Regions from separate parts of the Bradyrhizobium sp. 2TAF24 genome, predicted to be linked through region 3. Evidence: predicted binding sites of a transcription regulator. Region 3 holds the regulator's gene; each other region holds the start of a gene.

Region 1 (10,329 bases), on a different contig from region 3:
CGCAACCTCCTGCGGGTCATGCTTGAGGGGCTGGGTCGCGCCCCAGACCGGCCTGGGCCAGGCCGCATCAGTGCTCCGTCGCGCGATGATGTGGACATGAAGCTGCGGCACCACATTGCCCAGCGCCGCGATGTTCAACTTGTCGCATTTGGTGACGTCTTTCAACACGCGGGCGACGCGGGTCACCTCTGTCATCAATTGTGCCTGCTCCACCTCGTCGAGATCGATGATCTCGACCACGTCCGGACGGCGTGGCACCAGCAACAACCAGGGATAGTTGGCGTCCTGGATCACCAGCACCCGGCTGAGCGGCAGGTCGCCGACGTTGATGGTGTCTTTTTCGAGCTGGGGGTGGAGCGACCAGGCGGCAGGCATGCGATTTCCAATCGAGATCCTGCCGCGGACCCTAGCAGAAGTTGTTGCACCGCGCTTGCTTTCCGCCCGCTTTGGCGCCAAATAGGGGTGGGAGATTGGCGGTGGACGAGCCACTCGCCAACCGGGTCAGGTCCGGAAGGAAGCAGCCCTAACGAGAACCGGATCGGGTCGCTCGTCAGTCTCCCACCTTTGATAAACCCCCGCCGTAGCGGTTTTTCGGCCAAAGGCCCGCCCGTCTGGTCCGAAATGCCCCCCAAGGCCCGCGACGCGTGGCGCCGCTCGCGGTAACCGCCGATCGTCGCGATCCCTGGACAAGCGGGGGCTCGGATCACTCAGAGACCACTTTTACGCGGATCGTTCGATGGCTGATGCTGGACCCTCCGGAGCCGACACGAACGATCAGGCCGGTTCCAGCTCCGTGGCCCCGCGCGGCTACCGCGTTCTCGCCCGCAAGTACCGGCCGACCACCTTCACCGACCTGATCGGCCAGGAGGCCATGGTGCGGACGGTCTCGAACGCGTTCGAAGCCGGGCGCATCCCGCAGGCCTGGATTCTGACCGGCGTCCGCGGGGTCGGCAAGACCACCACCGCTCGCATCCTGGCGCGCGCGCTCAACTACACGCTGGCGGACGGCTCGGTCACCGGGCCGACCATCCACATGCCGACGCCGGGCGTGCATTGCCAGGCGATCATGGAAAGCCGTCACATCGACGTGCTGGAGATGGACGCCGCATCGCACACCGGCATCGACGATGTGCGCCAGATCACCGACGGCGTGCGCTATGCGCCGTCCAGCGCCCGCTACAAGGTCTACATCATCGACGAAGTCCACATGCTGTCGGAGAAGGCGTTCAACGCCTTCCTCAAGACGCTGGAGGAGCCGCCGGAGCACGCCAAGTTCGTGTTCGCGACCACGGAAATCCGCAAGGTTCCGGTCACCGTGCTGTCGCGCTGCCAGCGCTTCGACCTGAGGCGGGTCGATGCCGATGTGCTGATGACCCATCTCGGCAACATTGCCGCGAAGGAGGAGGTGCAGATCGAGCCGGAGGCGCTGGCGGCGATTGCCCGCGCCGCGGAGGGCTCGGTGCGTGATTCGCTGTCGCTGCTCGACCAGGCCATCGCCCATGCCGCCGGCGTGGTGCGCGCCGAGGACGTGCGCCAGATGCTCGGCCTCGCCGACCGCACCCGCGTGATCGACCTGTTCGAGGCGCTGGCGCGCGGCGACATCGCCAGCGCCTTCAAGGAATTCCGTGATCAGTACGACACCGGCGCCGACCCGGTGGTGGTGTTGAGCGACCTTGCCGAGTTCGTCAACTTCATCACCCGCATCAAGGTGGTGCCGGCCACCGCCGACAACCTCGCGCTCGGCGAAACCGAGCGTACGCGCGGCCGCGAGTTTGCCGCCAAATTGTCGATGCGGGTACTGTCGCGGATGTGGCAGATGCTGCTCAAGGGCATTGCCGAGGTGCAGGCCGCGACGCGGCCGCAGGCCGCCGCGGAAATGGTGCTGGTGCGCATCGCCTATGTCGCCGACCTGCCGACGCCGGACGAAGCGATCCGGATGATCGAGCAGAACGGCGGCGGTTCGCCGGTCGCCTCGGGTGGTGGCGCGCGTGGCGCAGCGAGCCCGTCGGGTGGCGGCGCGAGCGCGCAGATCGGCATGACGCCAGCTGCTGTGCTGCGCGCGGCGACACCTGCCCCTCAGGGCGGTGTCGCGATGGCGCGCGCCAGCGGCGACGGCACGCCGCGCCCGCAACTGGTGACGCCGCCGGTGCCGAACGTACAGGCGCCGCCCGTGGTCAGCTTGCGCAGTTTTCCGGAGGTCGTGAATTACGTCGGCAAACGCGACATCCTGCTGCAGAAGACGCTGGAGCGCGATGTGCGCTTCGTCCGTCTCGACGACGGCCGGCTGGAGATCGCGCTCGAGCCGAACGCGCCGCGCGGCCTGCCCAACGAGCTGCAGCGCAAGCTGGAAGCGTGGACCGAGCGGCGCTGGGTGGTCATCGTCTCGAACGCCGAGGGCGAGCCGACGCTGCGCACCCAGCGCGAGATGATCCGAAGCGAGCGCGAGCGTGCGGCCGAGGCCGATCCCCGTGTGCAGGCGGTGCTGAGCCGGTTTCCCGGCACGAAAATTATCGAGGTGCGTCACGCGCCTGCGCCGCAGCCGAGCGCCGGTGCCGAGGACGCGACCGAGCCGTTCGACGGCGAGGATGACGACGACTAACGTTCGTTTTTCAGATCTTTGATCACGTCGCGGGATCAGTCGTCCCGCACCAGTCACGAAGAGGATCCCATGGCTGACTTTCTCGGCATGATGAAGCAGGCCGCGCAGCTGCAATCGAAGATGAAGGCGATGCAGGACGAGCTCGAGCAGACCGAGGTCGAAGGCATTGCCGGCGGCGGCCTCGTCGCAGCCCGCATGACCGCAAAGATGGAGGTCAAGGCGATCAAGATCGATCCGTCGCTGATCAAGCCCGAAGATCGCGAGATGATCGAGGATCTCATTGTCGCCGCCCTCAACGATGCGCGCCGCAAGGCGGAGGCGGCGGTGCAGGAAAAGATGAAGGCGCTGACCGGCGGGCTGCCGCTGCCGCCGGGCCTGGGGCTGACCTGAGCGCTCGTTCGATCCGTGTCTGACCTCTGAAGAGCCTGTTATGCCGAGTGCGGTTGCCGGTCCCGAGATCGAACGTCTGATTCAGCTGCTGGCGCGATTGCCGGGCCTCGGCCCGCGGTCGGCGCGCCGCGCGGCGCTGCACCTGATCAAGAAGCGTGAAGCGCTGATGGCGCCGCTGACGTCGGCGCTGCAGGTGGCGATGGACCGCATTCAGGTCTGCAAGACCTGCGGCAACATCGACACACAAAATCCATGTTCGGTCTGCACCGATCCGCGGCGGGATTCGTCGATCATCGTCGTGGTCGCCGACGTTGCCGATCTGTGGGCGCTGGAACGTGCTCATGCCACGCAGGGCCGCTATCACGTGCTCGGCGGCACGCTGTCGCCGCTGGACGGGGTCGGCCCGCAGGATCTGACCATCGACGCGCTGGTCGGGCGCGCTCACGACAAGCAGGTGACTGAAATCGTGCTCGCCCTCAACGCCACCGTGGATGGCCAGACAACCGCGCACTACATCACCGATCTGATGCAGGAGGCCGAGGTGCGGATCACGCGGCTTGCGCATGGCGTGCCAGTCGGTGGCGAGCTCGACTATCTCGACGAAGGAACCCTGTCGGCGGCGATGCGGCAGCGGACCTTGTTCTGAAGTCCTCCGCGCGCCATCGCGCCGTCATTCTTCATCCCGTCACCACCGAACGGAAACGAGACCTGGTTGCCATGCTGCTGAAACTGACGAACGCCGTCCTCGCTTCCGTCGTGTTTGTCCTCGCGCTGATGGGCATGTCGGTGGAGGTATCCGCGCAGCAGGCGCTCAAGTCGGGCGGCGTGCTGTCGGGCGAGCTGCGGGCGATGCGCAACCGCGATGCCAAGGGCAAGCGGGTCAACACCTTCCAACTCGTGACCGAGCCGCGCCGGCTGCCGGGGCCGAACGGCCTGTGCAATCTCGAGACCGGGCCGGAGACGTTCCAGATCGTGACCAGCAACGACGCCGAGGCGAGCCGTCTGAAGGCTTTCATCGGCAAGCAGGTGTCGATCAAGGCCGATGAAGTGTCGTGCGCCGAGCTTGCCGGCCAGATGAGCGACGCCATCGTGTCGAAGTGGAGCCTGGTCACCAGCCATTGACGGCGGCGAAAGTTCCTCGCGTCATGAGCTTTCATCCGGCATTGAGCCTTCATCCGTCATCCTGAGGTGCGCGCCCTTGCGCGCCTCGAAGGATGAGCGGTCCACGAAGCTGCCGCTCGGGCCGTCGCCCTTCGAGGCTCACTTCGCGCGCACCTCAGGGGGGCGGATCGCATTGATGGAAATCTCTTTATGCGCGTCGCCCGAGCGTTTCGAAATGCCCGCGCCGCTGCAGCCATGTCAGCAGCACAAGGCTCGGGATGGCCACCAGCACGCAGATTACGAAGAACAGCGGCCAGCCCGTCGCCTTGGCGACGTAGCCCGCGCCGGCGGACAGGTAGGTGCGCCCGATCGCAGCCAGCGCCGTCAGCAGCGCGTACTGCGTGGCGGTATGCAGCGGGCTCTTGCACAGCGCCGAGAGGTAGGCGACGAAGATCACAGTGCCGATGGCGCTGGTGAAGTTCTCGGCAGTGATTGCCAGCGCCAGTGCGTAGTGATTGACGCCGACCGCTGCGAGCCATGAGAACGACAGGTTGGCGATCGCCTGTACCGCACCGCCGATCCACAGGCTGACCGGCAGCGAGTAGGCGCGGGCGACGAAGCCTCCGGCGAAGCCGCCGATCAGCGTGGCGGCGAGGCCGACGCCTTTGACGATCGCGGCATAGTCGGCCTTGCTGAAGCCGAGGTCGATCACGAACGGCGCCGTCATGGCGCCGGAGAACGCGTCGGTGAACTTGAACAGCACGACAAAAGCGAGAACGGCGATCGCGTCCTTGCGGCCGAGAAATTCACCGAACGCGCCGCGGGCCGCGACGAGCACCCGCATCAGGCCGCTGCCGTGGCCGAGTGCCGCCTCCGAGCGCGCGGACTGCTCGGGTTCGGTCGCGAGCAGTGCCGTCACCGTGCCGATCAGCACCGTGGCGGCCATGATGACATAGCCCCATTTCCAGGCCGGATTGGCGTCGAGGCCGATGCCCTGCAGGCCGCTCACCAGGAACAGCACGCCGGCCGTCGACACCAGCATGCCGATGCGATAGGCCGCGACATAGGCCGCCATGCCGGCCGCCTGCTCGCTTTCCGGCAGGCTCTCGACGCGGAAAGCGTCGACGACGATGTCCTGCGTCGCGGAGGCGGTGGCGACCAGCAGGGCGGCGACTGCCGCGTAGAACGGCGAACGGCCGGGGTCGGCGAGCGCGAGCAGCAGGATCGCGACGATCAGCAGCAATTGCGACAGCACCAGCCAGCCGCGGCGACGGCCCAGCAGGTTGCCCAGCACCGGAACCCGCAGTGCGTCGACCAGCGGCGCCCAGATGAACTTCAGCGTGTAGGGCGTGCCGACCAGCGTCAGCAGGCCGATGGCGCCGAGGTCGATGCCGGCCTCGCGCATCCAGATCTGCAGGGTAGACGCGGATAGCGCCAGGGGCAGGCCTGACGAGAAGCCGAGGAACAGCACCACCAGCACGCGCGGTTGCAGATAGACCGCGAGCGTCTCGCGCCATGATGCGCGCGCGGCGGGCGGCTTCACAGTGTCCTCGGGGGCGGCGGTCATCGTCCTTCCCCCTATCTGATTTGGCGGGCGAGGGCCAATGCGGCGAACCGGCCGCCGGCGGCCTAGCGGATCGCGAAGATCGCCTCGACTTCGACGCTCAGGCCCATCGGCAGCGAGCTCATGCCGACGGCGGAGCGGGGGTGCCGGCCGGCGTCACCGAACACCGCGACGAACAGGTCGGAACAGCCGTTGACCACCCCGGGGTGATCCCTGAAATCCTCGGTGGCGTTGACCATGCCGAGCACCTTGACCACCTGCACGACGCGGCCGAGATCGCCGGTCGCGGCGTGGACCTGCGCCAGCACGTTGAGGCCGGTGAGCCGCGCATGCTCGTAGGCCTGCTCGACGGTCAGGTCGCGCCCGACCTTGCCGGTATGCAGGTGTCCGGCGGCGTCGAATGGGCCTTGGCCCGCGATGTAGAGGTCGTTGCCATGGCGCAGGAACGGCAGGTAGTTGGCGGCGGCCGGCGCGGCCTTGGGCAGGGTCAGTCCGAGTGCGGCGAGGCGGTCATAGGGCGTCATGCGAACTCCGGGAGGGGCAGCGGCGGATGGCATTGGTCGCCAAGGACACGCGTCCTATGCGGCCCCGTCAAGGGACCGTATGGCGCGTGGTCATTCGCCGGCGCGCACCTTGCGGGAGGGAGGCGGCACAGCGAACAGCTCCGGCGCGGCCTTGGATGCCGGTGCGTCGTTCTCGGTGGGAGAGGAGAAGTCGAGCTCCTCGATCTTGGCGGCGCGCTTGCCGATCTTGTTGACCGAGATCAGGACCTGGCGGACGTCCTCGCTGACCTGGTCGAAATGGGCGCCCAGCCTGCTGACGCGGTCCCGCAGGCGCTCGACATCGCTCATCATGTTCATGACTTCGGTGCGGATCTGGTCGGCGGCGTCGCGCATCCGCGCGTCCTTGAGGATCTGCTGCATCACCTGGATCGCCAGCATCAGCAGCGACGGCGACACCAGCACGACGCGGGCGCGATAGGCCTTCTGCACGATGTCGTCAAAACCGTCGTGGATCTCGGCATAAACCGACTCCGACGGCACGAACATCAGCGCGGTATCCTGGGTCTCGCCGGCGATGAGATATTTGTCGGCGATATCGCCGACATGCTTCATCACATCCTGGCGCAGGCGCTGCGCCGCCTGCTTCTTTTCCTCCTCGCTGCGGGCCTCGCGTAGCGCGGTCACCGATTCCAGCGGGAACTTGGCGTCGATGCACAGCGGGCGCTGGTCGGGCAGGTAGACGACGCAGTCCGGCCGCTTGCCGGTGGAGAGCGTGTGCTGGAACTCGTAGGCACCCTTCGGCAGGCCGTCCTGCACGATGGCTTCCATGCGCGCCTGGCCGAAGGCGCCGCGGGCCTGCTTGTTGGCGAGCACGTCGCGCAGCGTCGTCACCTGGGTGGTCAGCTCGGTCAGGTTCTTGTGGGCGCTGTCGATGATGCCGAGGCGCTCGTGCAGCACGCGCAGGCTTTCCGCGGTGTGGCGCGTGGTCTGTTCCATGGACTGGCCGACGCGATGGCCGACTGCATCCAGCCGCTCGCTGACCGCCCGCGCCATTTCGGCCTGCCGGCCGGCGAGGGATTGCCCCATGGCATCGATCCGCCCGTGGGCCTCGGTCTGGACGCGCAGCAGTTGTGCCACGCGCTCCTCCAGTTCGTCGGCGCGAATCGCCTGGGCCATGGCCGTTGCCTGGCTGCGCCCGCTGCCACGCGCGATCACGATGGCGATGACCAGCAGCATGGCCACAACCAGCATGCCGAACACCAGGAGGGCGAGGCCGGCGCGGACCGGCGTGCCGTCGATGACAAACAGGATCTCGTTCATACGGCTTTTCTAGCTCGATTCGGCCTTGAATGCGAACGAAGAGGGAACATTTTTGATGAAGGACCGGTTAAAATTCATGGTTAATCAATGGTAAATATCGAGTGCGCTCCGCCGGGGCTGCTTTTGCGGCCCCGCAATTGACCGCGGCGGGAGCCCGGATTACATCGCGCGCCATGGCCATTCGTGAAATCATCATTCTTCCCGACAAGCAGCTTCGCCTGGTGTCGAAGCCGATCGAAAAAGTCACGCCGCAGGTGCGCAAGCTCGCGGACGACATGCTCGAGACCATGTACGACGCCCCCGGTATCGGGCTGGCGGCGATCCAGATCGCCGAGCCCGTGCGGCTGATCACCATGGATCTGTCGAAGAAGGACGACGAGCAGAAACAGCCGCGGGTCTTCATCAACCCGGAGATCCTCTCGGTGTCCGAGGAACTCTCGGTCTACGAGGAAGGCTGCCTGTCGATTCCCGAATACTACGAAGAGGTCGAGCGGCCCGCCACGGTGCGCATCCGTTACCTGGATCTCGACGGCAAGGTGCATGATGAAGAGGCGACCGGCCTGTTCGCCACCTGCATCCAGCACGAGATCGACCATCTCAACGGCGTGCTGTTCGTCGACTATCTGTCGAAGCTCAAGCGCGACCGCGTGATGAAGAAGTTCACCAAGGCGGCGAAGCAGCGGGCGATTGGCTGAGGCCGCCCCGCATGGTCCGCCGTCTCGGGCTGGCCGGCGCTTTCCCCTTGTCCGCGTGCGAACCTAGCAAGGCCCCACCATGTCCCTGCGCCTGATTTTCATGGGCACGCCCGATTTCGCGGTGCCGACGCTGCTGGAACTGGTGGCGCAAGGCCACGACATCGTTGCCGTCTACACCCGGGCGCCGAAGCCGGCTGGCCGCGGCATGAAGGAGCAGGTGACACCGGTCGAGCGCGAAGCGCGGCGGCTCGGTCTTGCCGTGCTGACGCCGAAGACGTTGAAGACCGAGGACGCCCAGGCGGCGTTCAGTGCTTTCGGCGCCGACGCCGCGGTGGTGTTGGCCTATGGGCTGATCCTGCCACAGGCGATCCTGGAGGCGGTGCCGCTCGGCTGCTTCAACCTGCACGCCTCGCTGTTGCCGCGCTGGCGCGGCGCCGCGCCGATCAACCGCGCGATCATGGCCGGGGATAGCGAGAGCGGCGTCATGGTGATGAAGATGGACGTCGGCCTCGATACCGGTGACGTCGCCATGGCCGAACGCGTCGCCGTCACCGATGCGATGACCGCCACCGACCTGCACGACCAGCTGGCGCGAATCGGCGCCGACCTGATGGGCCGGGCGATGGGCGCGCTCGCGCGCGGCACGCTGCAGGTGACGCCGCAGAAGAGCGAGGGTGTCACCTACGCCGCCAAGATCGACAAAGCCGAGGCGCGGATCGATTGGCGCCGCCCGGCGCACGAAGTGCTGCGGCACTGCCACGGCCTGTCGCCGTTTCCCGGCGCCTGGTGCGAGATGCCGCTCGAGGGCGAAGTGGTGCGCGTCAAGGTGCTGCGCTGCGCGCCGGCCGCCGGCTCCGGCGTGGCAGGGACGGTGCTGGACGATCAGTTGACGATCGCCTGCGGCGATGGCGCGATCCGGATCCTGGACCTGCAGCGCGCCGGCAAGCAGCCGATGAAGGCGGACGTCTTCCTGCGCGGCACGCCGGTGCGGCCCGGGCTGAAACTGCCATGAACATCCGGCCTGAAACCGCCTCGGACCGCGTCGTGATCCAGCGCATTCTGCGCGATGCGTTCGGCGCGCCGGCGGAGGCGGATCTGGTCGACCGGCTGCGGGACGACGGCGACCTGCAGCTGTCGCTGGTTGCCGAGCAGGACGGCGTGCTGGTGGGGCATGTGGCCTTCTCGCGGCTGTGGATCCTTCACGACGGCCAGCGCATCGCCGGCGCAAGCCTCGCGCCGATCGCGGTCGATGCCGCGTATCGGTGCAAGGGCATTGCCCAGGCGCTGATCGAGGACGGGCATCAGCGGCTGCAGTCGCGCGGGGAGACCATTGCGTTCGTGCTCGGCGATCCCGCCTATTATGGCCGCTTCGGCTATTCCGCGGCGTCGGCTGCGGGATTCGCCTGCGACTATGCCGGGCCTTATTTCCAGGCGCTGGCACTGGCGTCGGGCGCGCCCGACCGGGGACGCATCGCCTATGCTGCAGCGTTCGAGAGGCTGGGGGCCGCCTGATGCCGCGCTACAAGCTCACCGTCGAATATGACGGCCGGCCGTTCCGCGGTTGGCAGGTGCAGGACGACCATCCCTCGGTGCAGGGGGTGCTGGAGGCCGCAGTGAAGGCGCTGAGCGGCGAGGAGGTGCGGGTGCATGGCGCCGGCCGCACCGACGCTGGCGTGCATGCCAGGGGGCAGGTTGCCCATGTCGATCTGTCGCGCGACTTCCGTACCGACGTGGTGCGCGACGGCCTCAACGCCCACCTGCGGCCGAAGCCGGTCGGCGTGCTGGCGGCCGAGCGCGTGGCGGATGATTTCGAGGCGCGGTTCTCGGCGATCAAGCGCCATTACCTCTATCGCATCATCAACCGGCGGGCTGATCTCGCGCTCGACTTCGGCTTTGCCTGGCGGGTACCGAAGCCGCTCGACACCGCGGCCATGCATCTGGCTGCCCAGGCGCTGGTCGGCAAACACGACTTCACCACCTTCCGCGATACCGAATGCCAGGCGAAGTCGCCGGACAGAACGCTCGACCAGCTCGACGTGATCCGCGAGGGCGACCATGTCAGTATCGTGACGTCGGCGCGTTCGTTCCTGCACAGCCAGGTTCGCTCGATGGTTGGGTCGCTGGTGTGGGTCGGCGAGGGGCGCTGGAGCCCCGCCG
Region 2 (10,329 bases), on a different contig from region 3:
GACGCTGCAGCGGCTGATCGAGGAGACCAACCAGCCGTTGCGGGAGCAGTGTGCCTTCGTCATCCCCGCTGGCGATGATTTTGTTTATTTGTATGTCGGCCAGTCCCTGCAGGACGCGGTCAAGCGCAATCCCACGGGCACGCAGCTGTCGCGCAGCGACAGCATCGTCGCCAAGGATTTCGCCGAAATCTACCGCCGGGTGACCCGCGACATGGCCCCGGTGTTCGTGCGCTTCACCAGCACCCGCTCGCCCGCCGGCACGATCTGGCACCAGGTGGTGCTGCCGGTGCCGATGGCCGGCGATCAGGTGATGCTGGTGTGCTATTCGGAGCTGGTGAACCACCAGCTCGAGATCTACGAGCACCTGTTCCGCACCGCACCCGACGCCATCATCGTGTCCAGCCCGATCAGCAATGATGCCGGGCATGTCACGGACGGCTGGGTGCTGATGATGAACGATCGCGCCCGCGAACTGCTGGGCCATCCCGGGCCGCTCGGCAACCTGCGCCTCAGCGCGCTGCCGCAGTTCACCGGCATCGACCTGTGGGGGCGCATCTACGCGCCGCGCTCGGCGGTCACCACCACGGTGCTGACGACCACGGCGTTCACCATCGAGATCCTGCGCTTTCCGCACGTGTTCGGGCTGCGGCTGACGTCGAAGGTGCCGGCGGTGAGCGAACGCAGTGCCACGCTGGCGCCGGGCGTCGAAGCGTTGAACGCGGTGTTCTGAGCGGCTGGTCGCGCCACATCCGTGGCGAGACCCCTTCGTGATCGCTCACGACGGGTCTGGCTGGCATCGGGCGGCCGCCGGCCTGCCACAGCGTTCAAAATTGCCTTGCCAGCGCTGCAGCGCGCCTCTTGCCGTCATCGATCATGTCACGTGCCCGCCCGTCCCAGGTGTGCTCGACGGTCATGGCCGTGACATTGCGCACGCCGATGAAGCGCAGCCAGAACTCCACATATCCCGCGACATGGTCGAAACCTGGTTGAAGCGCGGTCTGCAGGCCGGCTTCCTCACTTTGCCCGCGGGTATAGACGACGAAGGCCTTGTCGATGTTCAACAGCGGACCGTAGGTCTTGCCGTCAAACGTGAAAAGCAGGCCGCGCTGGCACGCAAGGTCGATCAGCTGCTTGAGCTTGTAAGGGAAGGAAAAATTCCACATCGGCACGCCCAGGACGATGCGATCCGCATTCTGGAATCGCAAAGCCAGCGCGCTGATCCTGTCCCATGTGGCTCTCTCCGCCGGCGTCATCGCCTCGCCGGAGACCCCCTTGTATTTCGCGCCGATCGCGTCGGCGTCATAGTCCGGAAGAGCCTCGGACCAGACGTCCAGCGTGTCGATGACGCCGGATCCAGCGATGGTCTCCTGGTATTCAGCGAGAAATGCATCGACCACGGCCGTGGATACCGATCTGCCTCCTCTCGGTGACGTGACGATCTTCAGGATGCGCATTCCTCTTTCCTTTTATCATGAGCGCGGGCGGCACGCCGGGCGCTGTCGCTCTCCGCCCACCGCCCGCTGCGAGCGAGCCGACCTGCCATCCAGTGTTCCGGCTCGCAACGTCGTTGCATGTGCAGCCACCTCGGTACGAACTTGCGAACCGATCAGGACACTAGCGGGTGCTCCGTGCATGCGTCTCTTCCCGACACGTTGCGATCTCGCAATCCCGGCTTGCGGTCCGCCAAGCGCCCGCGATCCGCCTTCGAACGGCGACGACGCTCTGCCGAGCGACAAGTCGCGCTTGCGAGCTTCCAATCGGCGTTTCACGCGCGAGCCGCTTATCCTGCAGGCGCGCGACACACACAGGGAATAACCATCATGAAGCTCTACTATGCACCGGGCGTCTGCTCGTTGGCCGCCCACATCGCTGCCACCGAGGCCGGCCTTCCTCTCGACCTCGCAAAGGTGGATATCCGCAGCGAGCCGCATCGCATCGCGGATGGCCGGGACCTCAAGGAGGTCAGCCCCAAGGGCGTGGTGCCGGTGCTGGAACTCGACGATGGCCGGATCCTGACCGAGGGCGTCGCGATCCTGCTGTATCTTGCGGACCGCAAGCCGGAGGCGATGCTGGCGCCTGCCCACGACAGCTTCGATCGCTATCGCCTGCACGAATGGCTGACCTTTATCAGCTCAGAGCTGCACAAGACGTTCAGCCCGTGGCTCTTCCATCCGGAGTATGGCCCGCAGCCCGCCATCATCGCCAAGGAGCGGCTGCGGGACCGCTTTGGCATCCTGCAGGCTCATCTTGCCGCCCACGACTATCTCGTTGCCGACCGCTTCAGCATTGCCGATGCCTACTGCTTCACGATCATGAACTGGTCCAGGGGGCGCGGCATCGATCTCGGCGACTGGCCGCACCTGATGCGCTATCTGGCGGGGATCGCCGAGCGCCCCAGCGTCCGCGCGGCGCTCGCCACGGAAGGCCTGCGCGCGTAGCTTGCGCGGGCATCAAGCGCGGCGCGACCTTCGGCTCGGCGGGCGCGCGATCGGGCGCCCGCCTTGCTCAACCGGCCATGGTGGAATGTCCGCCGCACTCGGCCTCGAGCAGTGCACGGCGCGCCAGCAGGCCACCGCCGACATGATCGAAGAATGCCCGGACGCGCGCCGTATGGCGCAGATCCTTGTGCGTGATCAGCCACAGCTCTCGGGTGAGTTCATCGAGCGGGTCCTGGACCCGCTCGATGTCGGGCTCCAGATCGCCGAGATAGCAGGGCAGCAGCGCCAGCCCCAAACCGGCCTTCACCGCCATGAGCTGATTGATGAGGCTACTCGATCGATAGGCGAAGGCGTGCGGCGAAATATTGTCCGTCAGCCACTTGGACGCCGCCGCGACAGCGCCGCTGTCCCAGCCGATCACCGCATGATCGGACAACGCGGCAAGGTCGGAGGGGCACCCGCGATCGGCGAGATAGCGGCGGCTGCCATAGAAGGTCCATGGCGTCGACGCGATCTTGCGTCCGAACAGCTCGCCCTCGCGCGGACGCGTCGCCCGAATGGCGATATCGGCCTCGCGTCGCAGCAGATCGAGCTGCCGGTTGTCGACCAGCAGCTCGAGCTCGATGCCCTCATGCGCACGACGAAAGCCCGCCAGCACCTCGTTGAGGATGCGGTAGGCCAGCGTCTCTGACGATGTGATCCTGAGCTTGCCTGACAACCGCGCGTCCTGGCCCGTGATGGCGCGATCGACCGCGAGAATCTCCGCTTCCAGCCGCTCGGCGGCCAACACCATCTGCAGACCGGCTTCGGTCGGGACATAGGGGTGCGTCGTGCGGTCGAACAGTTGGACGCCCCTGCGCTTCTCCAGCGCATTCAGCCAGCGAAAGATCGTCGAATGATCGTGGCCGAGATCCTTTGCCGCTCCCGCCAGCGATCCGGCGCGCCCGATCGCCAGCACAATCCTGAACTCGTTCCAGTCACTCACGCGCTTGCCACCTCGCACACTGCATCGCTTTTCAAGCATCATAGATTGCCGAACAGAAAGCGAAACGTCCCACAGTGCCGACGCGTCCATGCATTTTCGCATTTCGTGTCGATGTCCGGCGGACAGGGGCGCGGTTGCCGGGTGGAAATACCGGCTTGCCAAAGCACAACGCGCATCGCGCGCACGGCATTCCTATCTTCCCGCCCGAGCGAACGCAGTCCGTGTTCGCAAGGCATTGCAGGACGAGGCGAGGACGGAATGGGGATATCTATGGGGCCGGGAATGGCATGGGCGCTTCTCATCCTGTCCGGCCTTCTCGACGTGGCCTGGGCGATCAGTGTGAAGATGGCCGAGGGCTATAGCCGCCTCGCCTGGTCCGTCCTGTCATTTGTCCTGCTCGCCGCCTTCATCTACGCCCTCGGCAAGGCGCTGCTGGTGCTGCCGCTCGGCACCGCCTATGCGGTCTGGACGGGCATTGGCGCGATCGGATCGATCGTCGTGGGCATCTTGATCTTTCGCGAACCGGCGACCTTCGTCCGCCTGTTCTGGATCGCCGTCACCCTGAGCGGCATCGTCGGTCTCAAGTTGACGAGCACATGACGGGCCCATTCGCGGCTCATGCGAATGCCGCGAACGGTCAGCGCCTTCACGCTGCGTCAGTCGTAGCCTGCAAGCCTGTTCGCAATCGACTCGAGCACGCCGAGCCGCCGCGAGGGATCCGCGATCTCGGATGCAAGGCTGACCGCTTCGCCAGGGTGATCGCGCGCGATGACCCCGATGATGGCCACGGATATCTCGGAAGCGTCCTGGTCCGTCGCAGGCGCCAGCATCCGGCGAACGGCGACAACATCGCCGTCCAGCTGGAAGGCAAGCCTCGCCGCCAGATCCCATGCAAAACGGTTCTTGACGCCGCCCTGCTTGGGCCGCACCGCCAACGCCTCGACCAATGCCTCCTTCGCACTTTCCGCCTGATCAACGCGAAAGAAGTCATCGGCGATTTTCAGGAGCTGGTCGGCATCCCTGCCGTCGCGCGCCTCTGTCCTGAGCCGCTGAAGCACCGACACGCTGTTGCTGCCATGCCCGGCTCGAATGGCGGCGTCGACGACCGTCAGCAGCATCTCCCGTCGCTTCGCATCGTCGCGAACGCTCGTGGCCAGTGTGAGCGCACCATCGACGTCACCGCGGGTTGCCCGCGATAGGGCAATGTTTTGGATCGCACCGTCGTGTTCCCACCGCAGCTTTGGATTGTCGGTCGGTGTGAACAGGGCAATGGCAATCGCCTGGACTTCAAGACGTTCAGCGCGCAGCGGCCGGCCGAGCGGAAGAGATGGTCCGCCGCCTTGTTGAAGGCACCACTGCGGGCGAAATAACCGGTTACCATCTCCGTGGCGGCCTCGATATCGTTGTCACGCCCCAATTGGGCAAGGACGCCCGTCACCAGGGGCAGATCATCCGACCAGCGCGGCCGAGCCGCCCATGTGCGCCAGGGATCAATCTCCTTGCCGGCTTCCTCGCGGCGCGACAGCCGAAGCAGCAGCCGGGCACGCTCGGCGGCTGCTCGCGCCGGATAGCGTTGCTCGGCCGCGGCCCCACGGCGGGCGGCCTCGATAGCGCCTTCGATGTCATTGCGCTCGACCATGTCTTTCATGACGCGAAGCCAGGCTTCAGAGCTGTTGGCGCGTGCCGCAGCCTTCTTTGCCTCGCCTCGCAGCACCGGAGCGAGCGTCGGATGCTTGTTTGCCAGCGCAAGAGAGGACTCCACAGCCAAATCCGAGAACGTCGTGCGTCCGAACAACCGTTTCGCCCGCCCCGTCTGGCCCGATGCAACCCAAATTTCGGCGGCCGCGATGTCGATGGGATGCTCGCCCATCACCTCCGGAATCAGTTCCGGTTCAACCTTATCCAGCAGCTCTGCCGCACGGCGCGTCTGCCCCGCTTCGGCAAGACGGTGAGCAATGGCGACGAGTCCGCCGACCCGGCGAATTCGGTCGGACACGTCTGGCGTATCGGGCTTCTTCTCGGCGAGTGCCAGGGCGCGATCGAAGCGGCCAGCCCGGGCAATCCAGTCGATGTCCCACCACTCGGCGGGATCGGGATCGTCCCACAGGTAGAACCGCAAGGCGACTTCGGGATTTGCGGACACCAGTTCGTTCTGCGCAAACCGAACGTGCTGCGCGCGATACTTGTCCTTCAGGAGGGTTTGCGCGAGCGCGAGGATATGTGGGGCAAGACACGTCAGCGTCGGTTGACGGCCACAGTCGATACCGCTCGCCTTCGCCGGCACGAGGCCCAACACGGCCGCGATTGCAATCAGGGCTATCAGCACACGAAAAAACATGTCGTCAAATCGACAAGGCTGAAAATGGACAGTGCACATTGTCGCTGTGCATCCATGGCAAATCCTCGGCCAATCCTTGGCGAAGCAGAGATGAAGTATCGATATCGCAATGAAGCCGATGTCAGAATCCTCCGGACATCCGCCACCTCCAATGACAGGCCCCTGCAGCACCAGACAATTGAAGCAACGACAACCCGCGACGCGAAGCCTGCTGGCAGCCGGGGCAGGCCACTCCGGGGCAAGGCCAATCAGCTGCGCGGCCACCACATTCATGTTCCCTAAATGTTCTTGCGCCTGTCATCCCCGTCGGCTAGCCTTGCGGCTGACAGAGGGGCGGCATGGTCCAGCACGTGTCCACGGTGGCGTTCGAAGGCATCACGGCCCGCGCCGTGGATGTGCAGGTCCAGGTGGCGCCAGGGCTGCCGGTTTTTGCGATCGTCGGTTTGCCTGACAAGGCCGTATCCGAAGCGCGCGAACGGGTGCGTTCGGCGCTGATCGCCTCGGGCCTCGCGCTGCCGGCGCGGCGCATCACCGTCAATCTCGCCCCCGCGGACCTGCCGAAGGAGGGCAGCCATTACGACCTGCCGATCGCGCTCGGCCTGATGGCCGCGATCGGCGCTATCCCCTCCGACGCGCTGAGTGGTTTCACCGTGCTCGGCGAGCTCGGCCTCGACGGCTCGATCGCCGCGGTCGCCGGCGTGCTGCCGGCGGCGATGGGGGCACACATGCGTGACGAAGGCCTGATCTGCCCCGCGGCCTGCGGACCGGAAGCGGCCTGGGCGAGCGCCGATCTGCCGATCATCGCCGCCAGCTCGCTGATCCAGCTCGCCAACCATTTCAAGGGCAGCCAGGTGCTGTCGCCGCCGCAGCCGAAGATCCGCGCGGAGACCGCGAGCCTTTTGGACCTGCGCGACATCAAGGGCCAGGAAAGCGCCAAGCGCGCGCTCGAGATCGCCGCGGCTGGCGGCCATCATCTCCTGATGACCGGAAGCGCGGGCGCCGGCAAATCGATGCTGGCGGCGCGACTGCCGTCGATCCTGCCGCCGCTGTCGCCGCAGGAGCTGCTCGACGTCTCGATGATCGCCTCGGTGGCCGGCGAGATCAAGGACGGCGCGCTGACGTCACGGCGGCCGTTCCGCGCGCCGCACCACTCCGCCAGCATGGCGGCGCTGACCGGCGGTGGCACGCGCGCGCGGCCCGGCGAGGTATCGCTCGCCCACAACGGCGTGCTGTTCCTCGACGAGCTGCCGGAGTTCGATCCGCGGGTGCTGGATTCGCTGCGCCAGCCGCTGGAGAACGGCGAGGTGTCGGTGTCGCGCGCCAACCATCGCGTCACCTATCCGGCGCGCTTCATGCTGGTGGCAGCGATGAACCCGTGCCGCTGCGGCCAGGCGTTCGAGCCCGACCATGTCTGCAAGCGCGGCCGCATCGAACGCTGCACCGCCGACTACCAGAGCCGCATTTCGGGTCCGCTGCTCGACCGCATCGACCTGCGCATCGAGGTGCCGGCGGTCACCGCCGCCGACCTGATCCTGCCGCCGCCGGCGGAAGGATCCGCGGAGGTTGCCGCGCGCGTCGCCGCGGCCCGGGCGCGGCAGGCGGCGCGCTATGCCGCCCTCGGCCTTCCGCACATCCGCACCAATGCCGAAGCCCCTGCCGCGGTGCTGGAAGAGATCGCCCGCCCGGATGCCGCCGGGCTGACGCTGCTGCGCGATGCCGCCGAGAGCCTGCGCCTGTCCGCACGCGGCTATCACCGCGTGCTGCGGGTGGCGCGCACGCTGGCCGACCTCGACAACACCGAGCATGTCGGCCGGCTGCATCTGGCCGAAGCACTGTCCTACCGCGCGCTTGCCGACGGCGTGCGCAACGCGGCGTAACAGCACCGACGCAGCCGATGCGGCCAAACGATCCAGCCCGACCCCGGCGATTGGCCCCGAGGCGCGTCAGTTTGGGCTTGCCTCCGCCGCCAAAACCGTGAATTCTTGACGCATTGCTTGATATTTATTTTGGAGGGAATTGCGATGCTTCCTTTCATCCTGGCGCAGGAATCGCGTGCATCCGGGGTCACGGCGGCGGACGCGGATCTCGAAAGCACGCATCAACGTGACCTCGCCTTCTTCACCGCGCGCGGAATTGACGTGTCCGACATCAGCGCATCGCTGACCTGGACGAAGAAGCAGGTGACAAAATCGACCGGCACGCCGCCGGAAGGTCCATTCATCGATTCCGATGAAAAGACCTATAACGAGCCTGACGAAGACCACAGCGACCAGTAGCACGCCGACGGCGGCGTACACGCCATATGCCGACCGGCATGAATGGTGCGCATCCATCTCGTCGTTGATGGTCAACAGCCATTGCCAGCCATTATCATCGCTCCCCCTGAGGATCTCCATGCGCTGACGGTCGCGTGGGAAATTCGGCAATGCGGCGGCTCGGTCATCATTCTCAATACCGCGGATTTTCCGAATCTGTGGTCGATCTCCTTGACCGCGGACGAGGGCGACGCCCCTCGCTTCGACGTCATCACCGCCGAAGGCGTGGTCACGGATGCTGCGATCAGCGGGGTGTGGTGGCGGCGGACGCGCCCATTTGCCGTTTCCGAAGCGATCACCGACGACAAGCACCGCCGACTGTGCCGTGACGATTGTGCGGCGCTGTTCGAAGGCTGGATTTACGCCCTCGGCGCGCGCGTCATCAATCCGCTGGCGGCGGAACTGGCCGCTCGCCGCAAGCCGGTTCAACTGGCGAATGCCCGGCGCTGCGGCCTGCGCCACCCGTCCACGGTCATCTCCAGCTCACCGGACGATGTCAGGGCGCTGCTGTCCCGTCACGACGGCGAATTCATCTACAAGGGTCTCACCACGCCGGCGTCGATGATCGTCGAGACACGCCCTCTCGACGAGGAAGCAAGAGGCAATCTGGCGCTGCTGCGCTTCTCCCCCTGCATCATTCAGCGGCGGATCGACGGCGGCGCCGACATTCGGGCGACGATTGTCGAGGATGAGATTTTCGCGGCCGAGATCCGGGCACGCCATCCCGGTGCGCAGCTCGACTGGCGGCTTGATCCCGCCATCGACGTTCATGCTCACACCCTTCCGGACGAGGTGGCGGGCGCGATCCAGCGCATGCAGAAGGAACTCGGCCTGCGCTATGGCGCTTACGATCTTCGCAGGGATGCCGAAGGGAAATACTGGTTCTTCGAGGTCAATCCAGGTGGCCAGTATCTCTTTGTCGAGATTGCGACGGAGCAGAAGATCAGCCGTGCCATCGCACGCGCACTGATCGCGGCCCCTGCAACGTGCGAAATCCCGCATGATGCGACCTGAGCAAACGCTCCGGTAACGAATTTTCTTTACCCTTCAGGAACCATAAGCCGACGCCGTTCGGCCTGTTCCGTGTTCCGTCGCGTGCCGAGTTCCAGTCATGTCGCGTTACAAGTTCCTCGCCTCGGTCGTGCCGCTGGTCGTGGTCGGCATCTTCGCCAGCGACCAGATCGCCCCGCGTGTCCATCCCTGCATCGCAACCGCGGGATCGTCCGTCCAGCTCGCCGAATTCGCCTGGCTGGCCCGGCATCGCGTCAGCTTCACCGCGCGCCCGACCGACGCCACCGTGCGCGTCCGAATCGTCGACAGCCCGGAGAGCGCCGACTTCACCGTGGTCGATGACGCGCAGACGGCGGAGCTCGACGGCTGCGCTGGCCGCGGCCCCGCGGAGCTCATCGGCATCGACGAGAGCCAGGCCAGGGCCCCGACGGTGATCTACCTCAGCCATGATGGCGAGGCGGACTATCGCATTTATGTCCGGTCGCGGACCTTCACCGTGCGGGACGCCGCCGCCCTCGTGGTCGGCGCCCATGGCGGGCGGCGCCAGCCCTTCGTCCACGCGCTGTAGGGCGCGTTAACGCTTTATTTACCCTGACGCCAACCCGCCGGGGATGGCGCGGAGCCCTCAAACAGTTCGCAACCTCCCCGCGGCAAGGTCTTGCGCGGGGATTGCATCGGACCAGCGGGAGCGGCTGACGGCGACGGCATCATCGGTTCTGCACCGCCTGCGGTGCGCCCCGGTCGCCGAACGCACAGGCCGCGGCAATGACGGGATCACGGCCATGACGCGGGGACTTCGGATCAAGCTGCGGCTGCGGCGGTTTGCGCGCCGCCATCCGTGGATCGCCTTCGCCGTGCGCTCCATGATGATCTTCTCCGCCACCTTCGGTGGCGCCTATGGCTTCATCGCCGGCAGCCGGTCCGACACCTACGATCCGCACGCCTTCGCAGTCGGCGCCAGCTTCCTGTTTGCCCTCGCCTGTCTTGCGCTCGCGACCTTGAGTTTCCGCATGCGCATGCTGCGCAAGCAGATGCAGAAGATCGCCCAGCGCAACGAAGCCCTGGTCGACCGCAACTGGGAACTGAAGGAAGCCGAGGAGCGCGCCCGCAGCCTGTTCGAGTCCCAGAGCGACCTGATCGTGCTGCGCGACGCCAGCGAGCGCATCACTTTCGCCAATGACGCATTCTGCCTGCTGGCGCAGAAGCCGCGCAGCGAGCTGATCGGCTCGGTGTTCGCACTGC
Region 3 (10,329 bases):
TCGACACCTACCAGGTGGTCGAGGCGCGCGCCCATGGTGCCGACTGCATCCTGATCATCATGGCGGCGCTCGACGACGCGGCCGCGCGCGACATCGAGGACACAGCGCTCGCGCTCGGCATGGACGTGCTGCTCGAAGTCCACGACCGTGCCGAACTCGACCGTGCGCTCAAGCTGCGCTCGCCGCTGCTTGGCGTCAACAACCGCAACCTGCGCACCTTCGAGACGACGCTGGCGACCAGCGAGGCGCTCGCGCCGCTGATCCCGAACGACCGCATCGCCGTCGGCGAGAGCGGCATCTTCACGCCGTCGGACCTGTCGCGCCTCGCCCGCGTCGGCATGTCGACCTTCCTGGTCGGCGAAAGCCTGATGCGCCAGCAGGACGTCACCGCGGCGACACGCGCCCTGCTCGCGCGTGATGCCGCAGCTCGCGCCGCCGCTCACTGACGGTTGAAACGATGACCAACGCGCCCAAGGCCGGCCTCACGCACATCGACGCCAGGGGCGAGGCGCGCATGGTCGACGTATCCGACAAGCCGGCGACCGAGCGCCTCGCGGTCGCCGAAGGCTGTGTCGTGATGTCGAAGGACACACTCGATCTCGTGGTCTCCGGCCAGGCGAAGAAGGGCGACGTGCTCGGCACCGCGCGGATCGCCGGCATCATGGCGGCGAAGCGGACTTCAGAGCTCATTCCGCTGTGCCATCCGCTGGCGCTGTCGAAGGTCACCGTGGACATCGAACCGGACGCCGCGCTGCCGGGCTGCCGTGTTACTGCGACCGTCAAGGTGACGGGGCCGACCGGCGTCGAGATGGAAGCGCTGACGGCGGTTTCGGTTGCCTGCCTGACGATCTATGACATGATCAAGGCGGTCGAGCGGGGCGCGCGGATCGACGCCATCCGCTTGATCGAAAAGCAAGGCGGCAAGTCCGGGCATTACAAATCTGGCCAAGACTAGTTTGGTCACGACGAGTTCGGCCACGATCCGTTCAACCGGACCTGATCCGCGCCGGACCCGAAACTGGCGCGCCCGCAGCCCGATCAGATCGGCGGCAGTGGTCGCCTCACCCACGAGGGAGTTGAACGATGGCGCTGATGCCGGTTGCGGACGCGCTCGCGGCGGTGGTGTCCGGTGTCGAGCCGCTGCCCGAGGAAACCGTCACGCTCGACGACGCCTATCACCGCGTGCTGGCGCGCGATGTGGTTGCGCTGCGCACCCAGCCGCCGGCGGCGATGTCGGCCATGGACGGCTACGCCGTGCGTGCGGCGGATGCCGCGAGCGTGCCGGCGCGCCTGACCGTCACGGGCGAGATCGCCGCCGGACGGCCGTTCGCAGGTCAGTTGGGTCCGGGCGAGGCGCTGCGCATCTTCACCGGCGGCGTGGTGCCTGACGGGGCCGACGCCATCGTCATCCAGGAAGACACCGCACGCGACGGCGATACCGTCACCGTCCAGGAGGCTGCGGTGGCCGGCCGCCACATCCGCCCGGCCGGCGTCGACTTTCGCGAAGGCGACGTGCTGCTGCGCGCCGGGACCCGCCTCACCGACCGCGCCCTGTCGCTGGCGGCTTCCATGAACCACACCGCGCTGCCGGTGCGCCGCCGGCCGAAGGTCGCGCTGGTGGCGACCGGCGACGAACTGGTGATGCCCGGCGGCCAGCCCGGCCCCGGCCAGATCGTCTACTCCAACGGTTATGCGCTGCGCGCCCTGGTCCGCGCCGAGGGCGCCGACGTCCTCGACCTCGGCGTCGTCGGCGACACCATGGAGGCGACCCGCGCAGCGATCCGGCAGGCCCGTGACAGCGGCGCCGACGTGCTCGTCACCACCGGCGGCGCCTCGGTCGGCGACCATGACGTGGTCAAGCGCGCGCTCGACGCCGAAGGCGTCGACATCGCGTTCTGGAAGATCGCGCTGCGCCCCGGCAAGCCGATGATGCACGGCCGGCTCGGCGGCATGCGCCTGCTCGGCCTGCCGGGAAACCCGGTGTCGTCCTATGTCTGCGGCTTCCTGTTCGTCGTGCCGCTGCTGCGCGCCCTCGCCGGCCGCAGCGAGTTGCACACGCCGCTGGAACCGGCAGTGCTCGGTTCCGACCTGCCGGCCAACGACCAGCGCCAGGATTACCTGCGCGCCCGCCTCGAACTGCGCGCCGATGGCCCTCCCGTGGCCACGGCGGTGCGCCAGCAGGACAGCTCGCTCCTCGGCCACCTCGCGGCCGCCGGCGCCCTGATCGTGCGCCCGCCGTTCGCGCAAGCCGCCCCGGCGGGCTCGGCGTGCGTCATCCTTAAGCTTCCCCTGTAGGCCGCCGGTGTTTTGTTGACGTCAAATTAAGAGGTTGCGGAACACATATCGAACATATAGGGTCCGTTCATGATTTGTTTCGAGCGAGTCCTTACCGCCCGAGACGTCTGACGGTCAGCGTTCGCAGCACCGTATTTGGGGGATTGGTTAAGATGCTCACACGCAAGCAGTACGAACTTCTCCGCTTCATCAATGAGCGGCTGAAGGAAGCGGGCGTGCCGCCCTCATTCGACGAGATGAAGGATGCGCTCGACCTGCGCTCCAAGTCCGGCATCCACCGTCTGATCACAGCCCTGGAGGAGCGCGGCTTCATCCGCCGCCTGCCGAATCGCGCGCGCGCCATCGAAGTCATCAAGATGCCCGAGCAGGCCGCCTCCGGCGGCGGCGGCGCCCGCCGCGGCTTCACCCCCAGCGTGATCGAGGGCAACCTTGGCCGTGTCGTGCGTACCACCTCCGAGGATGAAGGCGGCCGTCCCGTCGCAATCCCGGTGATGGGCCGCATCGCCGCCGGCACGCCGATCGAGGCACTGCAGACCCGCAGCCACACCATCAACGTGCCGCCCGAGATGCTGGGCTCCGGCGAACACTATGCGCTGGAAGTACGCGGCGACTCGATGGTCGAGGCCGGCATCCTCGACGGCGACATGGCGCTGATCCAGCGCACCGAGAGCGCCGACACCGGCGACATTGTCGTCGCCCTGATCGACGAGGAAGAGGCGACGCTGAAACGCTTCCGCCGTCGCGGCGCCTCGATCGCGCTGGAGCCGGCCAACGCCGCCTATGAAGTGCGGATCCTGCCGCCCAACCGCGTGCGCATCCAGGGCAAGCTGATCAGCTTGTACCGTCGCTACTGAGGCCACCTCAGTCATCAGACTGGCGATCGGCCTCGACCGGCGTCGCATCGACGGGCCACCAAAGCCCGGCGCCGCCTATCAAATCCTTGTCGCTGAGCACCTCCAGCGACGGCGGCCAATCCCGCCCTTTCGGCTTCAGGGTCTCGACCGCAAGCGCCGGCCGCCACAGGCCGCCGACGTCAGCGGCCCAGTTCCCGATCAATCACATTTCTGGATTCTGTTGACGCTCCCAGCTAAGCGCCGTGAGGGGGACATGGAGATCTCTGAGAATCCGGCGAACAAGATGCGTGATGCGCTCCACGTCCCGCTGCCGGCTGTCGATATAGATCGTCGCGGTATCCTTGGGATGGCCACGATAATGGCGAACCGCAACTTCGATACCGTTGTCCAGCCTGAACGATGCTCCTTCAAAGTGGTCGAGATCATCGACCCCTTGCGTGATCTTGGCTCGTCCTGAAAGAATTTGATCAACCGGCAACGAAATGATCGCCTGCGGGATGACCTCGACGCTGAGACACTCGATTGGCTTGATCATTTGAGTCCAATCCAGTCACGGTTGGCCATTCACGAACCTCGACAGCGGGATTGCAGCACATGTCGTGCCATTCGCGTCTGTTCGTTGCAGCACCCCCGAAGTTCCAAGATACCATCTCGCTTCAAATGGGGTTCCAGACCCGGGGGTGGGACTGACCGGCGTGTCGAATTCAACACCCCGCTTCCCACTTGGCAAGCTACTCTTGTAGGCCTTAACCGCAGGTAAGCTGCTTTGGGCCGTATTCGATCCCGGCTTACCCCAAATTTCCATGGAACTTTGTTGGGCCTGCGCGTCAGCTACCGTTTGAGTCGGCGATTCCAAGCGATGAAGCGGTCCTGGCACGACTCAATCCCCCCACTGAGCGACACCCCGCCAGATACTGTGTTCCACCTGTAATTGTGTCAACGCCAGCCATGCGCGCATGACTGGTGCACTGAAACCTGCCGCGGAGCCGCGTGCGCACCCCACGGCAGGCTGATCAGCCTGTACCGCGGTGACTAACGCCCATCAGTCATCGGACTGGCGATCGGCATCGACCGGCGTCGCATCGACAGGCCGTCCTGCCGCAATCGGGCCGGCATTGTCCTCGCCAGCCACTTCCGGCGACCATGGGCGGTCACGCCCCGTCGGCTTCTGGGCGTCCGCAGCAAAGCCCACGTCGGTCCGCCGCAGGGCCAGCGCTCCGAAGCGACGGATCCGCGCCTGGTCGATCACCTGTGCCGCACAGCTCGGCGGCGGGCGGGCGCGCGAGACCATCAGGCTGGCCCGGACGCAATCGTCCGCCCAGCCGTCAGGCCGGATCGACAGCGCCACCAGGGCGCCGTCACGCAAGGCCGTGATGCACCCCGTCACGTCGCAGGAGACGCCCTCGCCGAGCGACGGATCGGTGGGGAGGCGGGCGTCCGCGTCCGCCGCGAGCCACTCCTTGAGCAGGAACGCGTCCTTGCCGAGCCGCATCAGGTGCAGCCGACCGTCTCTGCCCCGCACGGCAACATTCTGCCCGTCCGACGACACCAGCACGTCCGGCTGCGGCGTCACGAGCGCCCAGACTGTTGCCCCCACCATGACGGCCACGCCGCTCCAGCGCAGCGCCGTGCGGCACAGCGCCAGCACCAGCATCCCCGCTGTCGCCAGCAGCAGCGGCCCGGTGCCGAACGCCGCCATGCGCCCGATCGCCCCGGGCAGCGCCGTCACCCACTGCGCCACGAGGACCATCCAGGCGATCCCCACATCCATCAGCGACCAGAAGATGCCGTCGAGCCCGAACGGCATCGCCACCAGCCCGAGCAGGCCGGCCGGCATGACGAGCCCGGATACCACCGGCATCGCGGCGAGATTGGCGAGCACGCCATAGGGCGTGATGCGATGAAAATGGAATGCGGCATAGGGCGTGGTGGCGAGCCCTGCCACGAAGGAGGCAAACAGCAGCACCACCAGCTCGCGACCGCCCCACAGCGCCACCCGCGCGACAAGCGAGTTGTCGGCCGTCGCAAACAGCCGCGGCATGCCATGGGCGACCAGTGCCACCAGCCCCAGCGTCGCGGCGAACGACATCTGGAAGCTCGGATGCACCAGCGCCTCGGGTGCGACGACCAGCACCACCATCGCCGCGATCGCAAGCGTGCGGAAGGTGATGGCGCGACGATCGACCATGATCGCCAGCAGCACCACCGCCGTCATCAGGAAGGATCGCTGCGTCGCCACCTCCGAACCCGACAGCACGAGGTAGAACGCGGCTCCGAAGAGCGCGACGCCGGCCGCCCATTTCTTGATCGGATGGCTCGCCGAAAGCTGTGGGATCAGCGCCAGCAGCGCCCGCACGATGCCGAACACCGCACCGGCGACCACGGCCATATGGTAGCCGGAGATCGACAGCACATGGCCGAGCCCGGAAATGAACATCGCGTCGTTGACCGGCGTCGTGATCGCATCACGCCGCCCGGTCAGCAGCGCAGTGGCGATCGCCCGGGAGTCGCCGCTCAGTGTGGTGCCGATGCGTGCATCGATCGCATCGCGCATGCCCTGCAGCGCCGCGGCATAGCGTAGCCACAGCCCGCCGCCTTGCGGCGGCGCCTGCGTCACCTTGATCGCCCCCATGACGAATCCAGAGGCGCCGATCCCCTGGAAAAACAGGTCGCGCGCGAAATCGTAGGAGCCGGGCCGCAGCGGCGCGATCGGCGGCGACAGCCGCGCCTTGAGTTCGACGAAACTGCCGACGGCCGGTCCCGCTCCCTTGCGCACCGAGAGGCGGACGCGAGAGAGCGTCGTCTCATGCCGCGGCACCTCCATCTCGGTCACGCGCAGCACGAAACGATCGGTGCGCTCGCGCACCTCATAGGTTTCGACGAAGCCCTTGATGCTGAGGGCGGCCGTCGGCCGCGTCAGGACCGGATGGGCGACGCGCGCGGTCCTGATGGTCGCGTTGGCAAACCCCGCCGCGACCGCCGCCAGCATCACCATCAGCGGAAACACCGCATGGCGACGCAGCAGGATGCAGGCAATGGCGAGCGCGACAGCCGTCGCCACGGCGATCCACAGCACCGGCTCGTGATCCGCCGCGAAATAGATGGCGATGCCGGTTCCGAAGGCGACGGGAACCCAGGGCAGCAGCCGCCCGGGTCCGGCTTCGGCGCGAACGAGGTCGAGCAGGCGGCTGAGCCACGCCGTCCAGGGTGTGACGCCGGCGCCGATGCCGACGACCGCCGGCACGACCGGGCCGGTCGGCACCGGCCACGTTCGCGTGCGGCTGCGTCCCCTGCCCCCTTGCGGCGCCATGACCGTCCGCCGATCCCCAGACTGCCCGAGGAGGCGATGCTATCTCAGCAGCCGGCGCCCGCCAGCCGCATCTGGAGACGGCCGGCGATTTTTTCTCCGGACGGCGCTCAGCCAGCCCCGCCGCCCGCCACCTTGGCCCAGGTATCCTTGAGGCCCACCGTGCGGTTGAACACCAGCCTGCCCGGCGTCGAATCCCGGTCACGGACAAAATAGCCCTGGCGCTCGAACTGCACGGCGGCTTCGGAATTGTCGGTCGCCAGCGCCCGCTCGACCATGCAGCCCTGCAGCACCTCCAGGGAGTCCGGATTGAGCTGGGAGGTGAAGTTCGCCCCGTCCGGCGACGGATCGCTGAACAGCAGGTTGTAGAGCCGCACCTCGGCCGGCACCGCCTCGGCGGCGCTGACCCAGTGGATCGTCGCCTTGACCTTGCGGCCGTCCGGCGCATTGCCGCCGCGCGTCGCGGGATCGTAGGTGCAGCGCAGCTCCACCACCTCGCCGCTCGCGTCCTTGATCACCTCGCGGCAGGTGATGAAATAGCCATAGCGCAGCCGCACCTCACGGCCGGGCGCCAGACGGAAGAACTTCTTGGGCGGATCTTCCATGAAGTCGTCGCGCTCAATGTAGAGCTCGCGGCCGAAGGTGATGCGCCGCGCGCCCTGCGCGGCGTCGTCGGGATGGTTGACGGCCTCGACCTCCTCGGTCTGGCCTTCCGGATAATTCTCAATCACCACCTTGAACGGCCGTAGCACCGCCATGCGGCGCGGCGCGGTCTTGTTCAGCGTCTCGCGCACGGCGAAATCGAACATGCCGATGTCGACGGTGCTGTTGGCCTTGGCGACGCCAATGCGCTTGACGAACTCACGCAGCGCCGCCGCCGGCACGCCGCGCCGCCGCAGGCCGGCGAGCGTCGGCATCCGCGGATCGTCCCAGCCCGTGACGCGCCCGCTGCGCACGAGCTCCGTCAGCACCCGCTTCGACAGCAGCGTGTGGGTGACGTTGAGGCGGGCGAACTCATACTGCCGCGGCCGCGACGGCACCGGCAGGTTCTCCAGGCACCAGTCGTAGAGCGGCCGGTGATCCTCGAACTCCAGCGTGCAGATCGAGTGGGTGATGTGCTCGATGGCATCCGACTGGCCATGGGCGAAATCGTAGCTCGGATAGATGCTCCAGGCATCGCCGGTGCGCGGGTGGTGCGCATGCAGGATGCGGTACAGCACGGGGTCGCGCAGGTTGATGTTGCCGGAGGCCATGTCGATCCTGGCGCGCAGCACCCGCGCGCCGTTCGGGAACTCACCGGCGCGCATGCGCGCGAACAGGTCGAGGTTCTCGTCCACCGAACGATCGCGGTACGGGCTGTTGCGGCCGGGCTCGGTGAGCGTGCCGCGGCTGACGCGGATCTCCTCCTGGGACTGGTCGTCGACATAGGCCTTGCCGGCCCGGATCAGATCCTGCGCCCAGGCATAAAGCTGCTCGAAATAGTCGGACGCGAAGTGCAGGTGCGTGCCCCAGTCGAAGCCGAGCCAGCGCACATCATGCTCGATGGCATCGATGTATTCCTGCTCCTCCTTGGTCGGGTTGGTATCGTCGAACCGCAGGTGGCAGCGCCCGCCGAACTCCTCGGCGATGCCGAAGTTGAGGCAGATCGACTTGGCATGGCCGAGGTGCAGGTAGCCGTTGGGCTCCGGCGGGAAGCGCGTCACCACACTCCCGGTCTTTCCGGAAGCAAGGTCCGCAGCGACAATATCGCGGATGAAGTCGCGGCCGGCTTCAGATCCCGTTTCGTCCGTCATCGTATTCCTTTCAAGCTGGGACCTATGTGCCAAATCGGCGGCCCCGCGCCAAGTGCCGGGACCGCACGGCGCAGCCCGTGGCCGGGCCGGGGAACAGGCAGGCCCGAAGCACGCCGCACCCGGCGCGCCGGCGTCGCCCTGGGCGCGCGGCAGCTGCGTATTTCACGATTCGGGCGCGGAGTGGGGCAACCAGCATTCGCTGTGAGACAGGGGGGAACGGTTGTGGTACATGCCGCGAAACCCCGTCTCCCGAGATCGATTTATCGCCGAAATGACAGCTCCCATCGTTACCCGTTTTGCCCCCTCGCCGACCGGCTTCCTGCACATCGGCGGGGCACGCACCGCCCTGTTCAACTGGCTCTACGCCCGCGGGCGCGGCGGCAAGATGCTGCTGCGGATCGAGGACACCGATCGTGAACGCTCCACCGAGCCCGCGATCGCGGCGATCCTCGACGGCCTGAAGTGGCTGGGCATCGAATGGGACGGCGAGACGGTCTACCAGTTCGCCCGCGCGGCGCGGCACCGCGAGGTCGCCGAGCAGATGCTCGCCGCCGGCAGGGCCTATCGCTGCTACGCGACCACCGAGGAACTCGCCGAGATGCGCGAGAAGGCACGTGCCGAGGGCCGCGCCAAGCTCTATGACGGCCGCTGGCGCGACCGCGACCCGTCCGAGGCGCCCGCCGGAATGAAGCCGACCATCCGCCTCAAGGCGCCGCTGACCGGCGAAACCGTGATCGAGGACCAGGTCCAGGGCCGCGTCGTCTGGCAGAACGAGAATCTCGACGACCTGGTGCTGCTGCGCAGCGACGGCAACCCGACCTACATGCTGGCGGTGGTGGTCGACGACCATGACATGGGCGTCACCCATGTCATCCGCGGCGACGACCACCTCATCAACGCCGCCCGCCAGAAGCAGATCTATGATGCGCTGGGCTGGGACACCCCGAGCATGTCGCACATTCCGCTGATCCATGGCCCGGACGGCTCCAAGCTGTCCAAGCGCCACGGCGCGCTGGGGGTCGATGCCTACCGGGCGATGGGCTACCTGCCGGCGGCGCTGCGCAACTATCTCGTGCGCCTTGGCTGGAGCCATGGCGACCAGGAGATCTTCTCGACGCAGGAGATGATCGACTTGTTCGACCTGCCGGCGATCGGCCGCTCGGCCGCGCGGTTCGACTTCGCCAAGCTCGAGAGCCTCAACGGTCACTACATCCGCAACAGCGACGACGCGGCGCTCTTGAGCGCGTTCGAGGACGTGCTCGCCTACATCCCCGGCGGCGAGGCCACCACGGCCAAGCTCAACCAGGCCACCCGCGCCCAGCTGCTGCAGGCGATGCCCGGCTTGAAAGAGCGTGCCAAGACGCTGGTCGAGCTGGTCGACAGTGCCGCGTTCCTGTTCGCCGAGCGGCCGCTGCCGCTCGAGCCCAAGGCGGCGGCGTTGCTGACGCCGGAGGCGCGGACGCTGCTGGGCGAGCTGCGGGACGCCTTCGCCGCCGTCACGCCCTGGACGGCGCAGGCCACCGAGGCCGCGGTGCGGGTTTTTGCCGAGCAGCGCGGGCTGAAGCTCGGCGCCATCGCCCAGCCGCTGCGGGCCGCCCTGACCGGCCGAACCACCTCGCCCGGCATTTTCGACGTGCTGGCGGTCCTTGGGCAGGCGGAATGCCTGGAACGGCTGGCAGATCAGGCTCACCTTAAGGTGTAAAGCAGCCGATTTGTCCGCATCTTGCAGTGCACACAGCAATAAGCTACCCATTCATCCCGGCAATCTGGCTGGCTCGCCGTGCTCCGTTCTGAAGCTCCCGAGCTCGTCGCGTTTCTAACGATCACATCCGGGGACAATCACGATGGATGCAAAAAATACAAAGCAGGCGACGCTCACGGTCGATGACAAGAGCTTCGAATTCCCGGTCTATGGCGGCTCGGTCGGCCCTGATGTGATCGACATCAGCAAGCTCTACGCCCAGACCGGAATGTTTACCTACGACCCCGGCTTCACCTCGACGGCGAGCTGCGAATCCAAGATCACCTATATCGATGGCGACGCCGGCGTGCTGCTGTATCGCGGCTACCCGATCGAGCA

What was found. Region 3 encodes LexA, which represses DNA repair genes until DNA is damaged. Its sites were predicted from a motif close to TGTTCNNNNTGTGTTCNG; they were not measured.
Region 1: the regulator LexA is predicted to act here: its motif matches at 7,509-7,526, upstream of AB4Z37_RS04395 (DNA recombination protein RmuC).
Region 2: the regulator LexA is predicted to act here: its motif matches at 6,034-6,051, upstream of AB4Z37_RS13040 (YifB family Mg chelatase-like AAA ATPase).

Annotation. Positions count from the first base shown of each region.
Region 1 covers NZ_JBFRFW010000002.1:247,428-257,756, reverse strand. The annotation lists gene AB4Z37_RS04435 (HIT domain-containing protein) at 1-375, opposite strand, end outside; RNA gene ffs (signal recognition particle sRNA small type) at 469-559, shown strand; gene AB4Z37_RS04425 (DNA polymerase III subunit gamma/tau) at 737-2,599, shown strand; gene AB4Z37_RS04420 (YbaB/EbfC family nucleoid-associated protein) at 2,669-2,989, shown strand; gene recR (recombination mediator RecR) at 3,030-3,635, shown strand; gene AB4Z37_RS04410 (hypothetical protein) at 3,764-4,111, shown strand; gene AB4Z37_RS04405 (AmpG family muropeptide MFS transporter) at 4,299-5,657, opposite strand; gene AB4Z37_RS04400 (RidA family protein) at 5,720-6,178, opposite strand; gene AB4Z37_RS04395 (DNA recombination protein RmuC) at 6,269-7,477, opposite strand; gene def (peptide deformylase) at 7,651-8,172, shown strand; gene fmt (methionyl-tRNA formyltransferase) at 8,252-9,184, shown strand; gene AB4Z37_RS04380 (GNAT family N-acetyltransferase) at 9,181-9,684, shown strand; gene truA (tRNA pseudouridine(38-40) synthase TruA) at 9,684-10,329, shown strand, end outside.
Region 2 covers NZ_JBFRFW010000007.1:106,612-116,940, reverse strand. The annotation lists gene AB4Z37_RS13075 (PAS domain-containing protein) at 1-730, shown strand, start outside; gene AB4Z37_RS13070 (FMN-dependent NADH-azoreductase) at 825-1,454, opposite strand; gene gstA (glutathione transferase GstA) at 1,821-2,438, shown strand; gene AB4Z37_RS13060 (LysR family transcriptional regulator) at 2,506-3,423, opposite strand; gene AB4Z37_RS13055 (DMT family transporter) at 3,706-4,023, shown strand; gene AB4Z37_RS13050 (hypothetical protein) at 4,080-4,541, opposite strand; gene AB4Z37_RS13045 (hypothetical protein) at 4,532-5,761, opposite strand; gene AB4Z37_RS13040 (YifB family Mg chelatase-like AAA ATPase) at 6,100-7,638, shown strand; gene AB4Z37_RS13035 (hypothetical protein) at 7,768-8,037, shown strand; gene AB4Z37_RS13030 (MvdC/MvdD family ATP grasp protein) at 8,080-9,090, shown strand; gene AB4Z37_RS13025 (hypothetical protein) at 9,188-9,655, shown strand; gene AB4Z37_RS13020 (ATP-binding protein) at 9,870-10,329, shown strand, end outside.
Region 3 covers NZ_JBFRFW010000016.1:78,635-88,963, reverse strand. The annotation lists gene trpC (indole-3-glycerol phosphate synthase TrpC) at 1-446, shown strand, start outside; gene moaC (cyclic pyranopterin monophosphate synthase MoaC) at 458-955, shown strand; gene AB4Z37_RS23785 (molybdopterin molybdotransferase MoeA) at 1,084-2,295, shown strand; gene lexA (transcriptional repressor LexA) at 2,448-3,149, shown strand; gene AB4Z37_RS23775 (hypothetical protein) at 3,157-3,351, opposite strand; gene AB4Z37_RS23770 (hypothetical protein) at 3,352-3,684, opposite strand; gene AB4Z37_RS23765 (ComEC/Rec2 family competence protein) at 4,192-6,459, opposite strand; gene AB4Z37_RS23760 (glutamine--tRNA ligase/YqeY domain fusion protein) at 6,567-8,249, opposite strand; gene gltX (glutamate--tRNA ligase) at 8,521-9,951, shown strand; gene gltA (citrate synthase) at 10,094-10,329, shown strand, end outside.